DNA from 2 places in the Bacillus sp. JJ1521 genome. Region 2 is predicted to be linked to the other one. Evidence: a T-box and tRNA genes for the amino acid it is inferred to sense, from the RefSeq annotation. Region 2 holds a T-box; the other holds one or more tRNA genes.

Region 1 (3,211 bases), on a different contig from region 2:
GGCATGTGTGTATATCAACAAAATTGCGGATATTGATGAAGAGGTCTTAAAGGAATTGATCATCCAATCCATAAAATTTCTACAAGAAACCTATCCAGCAGAATAAGTGAAACTTATATAAATACATAAAAATATTCAAATTTAGTTATCCCTCGAAATGGAGTACGATGAAAGTAACTTACCAATAAAAGAGGGATAAATATGACTTATACAATTAATGCAATTGACCATATTCAGCTTGCCGCACCAAAAGGAAGTGAGGATCAGGCTCGTCATTTCTACGCAACAATCTTAGGCTTCCAAGAAATCGAAAAGCCTGTGACGCTTCGAAAAAATGGGGGTGTTTGGTTTGCCTATGGATCTGTCCAAATCCACATTGGTATCGAGGACCCATTCTTACCCTCAAAAAAGGCGCATCCGGCTTTTGAAGTCCAAAACCTAGAAAATTTAAAACAGCATCTGCAAAACAATAACGTGAATGTAATAGATGACGGCAACCTCCCAGGTGCGACTCGCTTTTACGCGCATGATCCGTTCGGCAACCGTCTTGAATTTTTAGAGTGGAAATAGGAATGAACCACAAGCTGATTGCCCACAATATGGCTAATGTAGAAAATTGCCAATGTTGGAGGTGGTCAGTTTGCTAAAGGATACTAAAGAAGAAAGCCTTGAAATTTTTGTAAATGAGGCGCTTCGTGGAAAGCCCTACCTTGATATCGATCGCGTCATTCCTGAAGGAGTATCAGCATTTGCTGAAAAAGAAACGAAAACAAAGGATGTATAGAGGCTTTAGCCTCTTTTTTGTTTGAACAAGGTGGGGAAAAAAAAACCTAAAACAGATTTTGGTCAATAATGGTGGGTTAATTTGTATTTAATTGTAATACATTGAAGGATAACCACTAGAATTAGAGGATATTTATAGTGAATATGTAGGGGGTGAAAAGTATGAGTAAGGGAGTAGGTATCAACAACAATGATTCTACTGGAGTACAAGATAAGTCTTATTTTGACGGTGGTATTCTTCAATACATAGGTTGGACGTTATTAGGTATTTTAGTTACAGTTTGCACTCTTGGTATATGTTATCCCTGGTCTATTACTATGATATTGGGATGGAAGGCACGTCACACAGTCATTAATGGTCAAAGACTTCAATTCACAGGTTCAGCTGTAGGTCTATTTGGTAATTGGATAAAGTGGTGGTTGCTAACAATTATTACCCTTGGAATTTACTCTTTTTGGCTATTTATCGCTATGGAAAAGTGGAAAACAAAGCATACTTCATTTGCAAATTAATGAAAGTCCCTGTTCGATAGGAGCAGGGTCTTTGCTTTTTTTTATGAAAAAATACTATTTGGAAATGATGATTCTTAAAAACGGTTGAATAGATTGAAAAAGAGTTTTTCTCTCTAACAACAATTAATCCATTACAAAAATTGGCCATAAAACCCTTACTACATACAGGTTTTATGGCCAATCGTCATAGCGTCCCAGATAGGAATCGAACCTACGACCTACAGCTTAGGAGGCTGTCGCTCTATCCTACTGAGCTACTGGGACATGATATATTTGTGAACCACTATAGAAAATAATTATAGAATCAAAATGCACCAATGGTCAAGACTTATGAGCCAAATAAAAAATCCACTCTCCTTTTGGAAAATGGATTGATCATTCGTTAGGAAAAGCCACAATTGCCGTAATACCCTAAGAAAGTTTAAAACCACCACTCCTCAAAGTGGGTGTTTGCAGAAACGTTCCTGTATGTCCTTCAAGTCGCCATGGACGAAGGCCTGCCATTCCAATTTCAATGTTAAACTCCCTATTCCAGTTCAAAGGTTAAACTTTATTATGATTACGTACAATGTAGCTTGTATCTGTATACTACATGATTGAATCGATGAAATCAAATGTAAAAATAATCCAAAATGTTGAACTTTGTCATAGGATTTTTTGAATAACATGATGTGCCGCCACAGAACTTGATGAAACTGCCATCATTCAAAGGAAATAATTGAGGATTTTGTCGAAAAATATTTAGGGTACCTACACTTTTTGAATACATCCCTATATCTTGCAAGATACTAAATAAAAATGTATTTGAGGAGTTAGGAAATGAAGTCCAATAATGAACAACTTACTTCAGCAGAAATGGGAAAGCTTTGGGCGGTTTACATGGGGAACACGATGGGGATTTGCGTGCTAACCTATTATCAAAAACATTGTCAGGATCCTGATATCATGGAAATCCTTAAAAAAGCAAATAGCATCAGTAAAAATATCGTTGCGGAGATTACGAAAATTTATAATAAAGAAAATTTCCCTATTCCCATTGGACTTGATGTGAAGAAGGATGTAAACATGGATGCCCCAAGATTGTTCGCAGATGAATTTTATCTACATTATTTAAAATATACTGCAAAAGCAGGGCTGAGTCTTTATTCCACAGCGATTCCGATGATGATACGGCAAGACGTAAGAGATACAATCATTAAATTTAATTTGAATACCATCGATTTTTTAATTGAATTAAATGAAACATTGGAAAAAAAGGGATTTTTAACGAAACCACCTGCTATTCCAATCCCAAAAGAAGTGAGTTTTGTGGAAAAGCAGAGCTATCTAGCAGGATTTTTTGGTGACGTAAGACCACTACATGCACTAGAAATTGCCCACCTTCAAGATAATCTTGAAAACAATGTGGCGAGTAAGGGACTATTGATGGGATTTAGCCAAGTGGCGACTCATAAAAAGGTGAAGGAGTTTATGTTGCGCGGCAAGGACATCACAATGGATCATATTAAGGATTGTATGGCAAAGCTTCACCAAGATAATTTACCTGGTCATCCGTTACTCGATGATTTAGTGGAGGCATCGACGATTCCACCTTTCTCAGATAAGTTGATGATTTTCCATAAAATCGATATGTTCTCGATGAAAATTCGATCATATGCCAATGCGTTGTCACTAAATGGTAGACGAGACCTTGGGTTGATGTTTAGCAAATTCATTCTAGATGTTGGAAAATATGTGGAAGATGGTGCAAATATCATGGTTGATGAGGGATGGTTTGAAAAGCCACCACATGCCGTTGACAGAAATGCACTTGTCGATGATAAATAGCGGAAAAAGTCAGGCAATCACGGCCTGACTTTTTCATTTTAAGGTAATGTAATTTCGAATGGTTCAAAAAGAATCGGGTTAGGGATTG
Region 2 (3,211 bases):
ATAATTGGATTATCCGATCCTTCTGCTTTTCGTAAAATTGAGGAGGCTCTTGCATGAGTGTATTGAACATATGGACCAGTAGTCCCTTCAAATCTAAGCATTTCCTCAAGTGAGAATTCAATATTGCTAAGTCTTTCATTTTTTAAATCTTGGAAAATGATTGCACCCACGCCGACCATTTTTGCAATCTCTTCCTTGTTTTCTAGGCTTGGATTTTTTGCTTCAATGTTTTGTTTGGCAAGCCCGATTGCTTCCTCAATAACCTCTTCTAAAAGAACAATTTTTCCTTTACGAGTGGACATTTTCTTTCCGTCTTTTAGGATGAAACCGAATGGAACGTGGACCATTTCTTTTGCCCATCCATATCCCATTTTTTCAAGTACTAGAAAGATTTGTTTGAAATGCAAGCTTTGTTCATGTCCAACCACGTAGATTGTCTTCTTGAAATGGTAGTTTTCTTGGCGATAAATGGCCGCTGTTACATCTCTAGTTGCATAAAGAGTGGCTCCATCTGATTTCTTAATCAAGCAAGGAGGGAGGTTTTCTTCAGATAAATCAACGACCTCAGCCCCCTCTGATTCCGATAACAGATTTTTATCCTTTAGCTTGTCGACTGTAGCATCCATTTTATCATTATAAAAAGCTTCACCATTATATGAGTCAAAATCAACTTCAAGTAAGGAATAAATCCGTGAGAATTCCTTTAACGATTCCTCTCTAAACCAGCGCCAAAGAGACAATGCCCCCATATCTCCATCCTCGAGCTTTTTGAACCACAATCTTGCGTCATCCTCAAGCCCAGGCTTCGTCTCAGCTTCCGAGTGAAAACGAACGTAAAGCTGGAGTAGTTCGGTGATTGGGTTTGCCTTAACCGCCTTCTCATTACCCCAAAGCTTATATGCTACAATGAGTTTTCCAAATTGTGTGCCCCAGTCCCCAAGATGGTTGATTCGAATTGGCTGATAGCCACATTTCTCAACAATATTGGCAAGAGAGTTACCAATAACAGTTGAGCGTAAATGTCCCATTGAAAAAGGCTTCGCGATATTTGGTGAGGAAAAATCAATTGTAATTGCTTCACCTTCACCAAAATCATGGCTTCCGTATTGAGAGCCTTTATTAAGAATTGTTTGAAGGATATGTTTGCTTACTTCTTGTTTATTTAGAAAACAGTTTACATAGGGACCTTCTGCAACAACCCTTTCAAAAAGTGGTCTCTGTATCATTGTTGCGATTTCCTGTGCAATAACGGCCGGGGCTTTTCTATATTGCTTTGCGAGTGTAAAACATGGGAAAGCGAGATCACCTTGTTCTTGGAATTTTGGTTTTTCAATAAGCTTTAAAACTTCGTCATATGTTAAAAGATCCTGTAGCTGTTTCGATATTTCCTCGGCATACACTTCGATGACATTCATTTTCAAAACCTCCTTTTTAATAATCAAATGCGCCTTGGCGCATTTACACACGATATTTTCGTTACCTCTCTGGAGGTTCGAAAACCACCACTCACCTAGAAAGTGGAAATTGCTGCGCCTCCAGAACAGTTCGAGTGTCATCGTTCTCCTAGTATATAGGAATTGATGTACCTCTAGGATGATTCCAGCGTCACCATTCTCCTGGTAAATGGGAATTGATGCACCTCTAGGATGATTCGAGAGTCACCAATCGCCTGGAAAATGGAAATCGGTGTACCTCTAGAACAGTTCGAGAACCACCACTCACCTAGTAAATGGAAAATGACCCCCCCCGAAAGGAAAGTTCTGGCTGCACCTCAGCGCAGTTAATTGGTTATCACCTTCTATTTGGAAAATGGTACTTGCATGAAAATTTATATGAAAAATAAAAAAATCCCGCCTCTAAAAATAAGAGACGAGATTTACCCGCGGTACCACTCCAATTGTTCATGATGAACCATCTTAATAAGTAACGGGATTGCCCCGGCACACCCTACATCACTTTTAGGCGGCTTCTCAGAAGTGCGGTTCATCTTGATTCTACCGTTGGGCTTCCACCATCCCCAACTCGCTTATGGTCTACATCAGGACTACTCTCTTCATCATAGAATTTCAGTTATATTTTATTCATAATACATAATTCTATAAAAGAAATCAATGGGTTTTTCTAAGGCTTATTTTGTCAAAAATAAGACAAGAGAAAAGTCATTGTTCTATCTGGTCCCTCTTTAAACTAAAATACTACTAAGAGGGGTTGTACATAAAGGGGGACAGCTTAGTGAAAAAAGTATTCGGTTGGTCACTTGGAATTTATCTTGTTTTTGGTTTATTCATAGCATGGTATTTATTTTTTGGAGCAAATACGGACATCCCTAGCCAGTTAAAAGGAAGTCCTGCAGATCCACAGACATTTATGAATGAACGTCAACTTTTATTGAGTGAAGAGTATTCACAAATAAAAAATCTACTGTTTTTCCTGTCAGTACCTTTTGAATGGCTGATATACATTCTAGTCCTTGTGATCGGTATTTCAGCAAAATTCCGTGATTGGTCAAGAATATCAGCCAAATTTTCAATTCTGCAAACGGCCATTTATTTATTTTGGCTATCCTTGTTAGTTGAAGTATTATCTTTTCCGCTATCTTGGATCAGTTATAATGTTTCAAAAACGTATAATATAACCGTTCAATCCACCCAAAGCTGGATGAAGGATAATTTGATTGATTTTTGGGTGAATTACGCATTAATGATTATAATTGTGGGCGTCTTGTTCTGGTTAATTCGAAGAAATGAGAAAAGATGGTGGTTTCATGCATGGCTTCTATCGATTCCATTTTCAATGTTTCTTATGTTCGTACAGCCAGTCATTATCGATCCACTCTATAACGATTTTTTCCCTTTAACAAATAAAGAACTGGAAACGAAAATTCTTGAGCTTGCCGATCGCGCAGATATCCCGGCAGACCATGTATTTGAAGTGAATATGTCTGAAAAGACAAATGCACTAAATGCCTATGTAACAGGTATTGGTTCTAATTCACGGATTGTGCTATGGGATACGACACTTCAGCGTTTAAATGAAAATGAAATTTTATTCATTATGGCACACGAGATGGGACATTACGTCATGAAACATATTTATATTGGTATTGCTGGGTATTTGGTTTTAACCCTTGTGGGGCTATTTATTATCAGCAAACTCATGACCTTTATGATTCGAAAATGGGGCCATCTGTTTAAAATTTCTAGTGTCAAAG

What was found. The T-box of region 2 lies ahead of argS (arginine--tRNA ligase). A T-box ahead of a tRNA ligase gene usually reads a tRNA of that ligase, here a tRNA-Arg.
Region 1: it encodes a tRNA-Arg, which carries the amino acid that the T-box ahead of argS (arginine--tRNA ligase) is inferred to sense. The anticodon was not compared.

The regions. Positions count from the first base shown of each region.
Region 1 is NZ_JBALOX010000044.1:495-3,705, forward strand. It holds gene V7147_RS07630 (DUF1801 domain-containing protein) at 1-106, shown strand, start outside; gene V7147_RS07635 (VOC family protein) at 202-570, shown strand; gene V7147_RS07640 (hypothetical protein) at 641-784, shown strand; gene V7147_RS07645 (DUF898 family protein) at 946-1,296, shown strand; tRNA gene V7147_RS07650 (tRNA-Arg) at 1,487-1,560, opposite strand; RNA gene ssrS (6S RNA) at 1,682-1,876, opposite strand; gene V7147_RS07660 (DUF3231 family protein) at 2,116-3,123, shown strand; gene V7147_RS07665 (DUF4179 domain-containing protein) at 3,162-3,211, opposite strand, start outside.
Region 2 is NZ_JBALOX010000108.1:13,381-16,591, forward strand. It holds gene argS (arginine--tRNA ligase) at 1-1,415, opposite strand, end outside; T-box leader at 1,863-2,069, opposite strand; gene V7147_RS15445 (M48 family metallopeptidase) at 2,233-3,211, shown strand, end outside.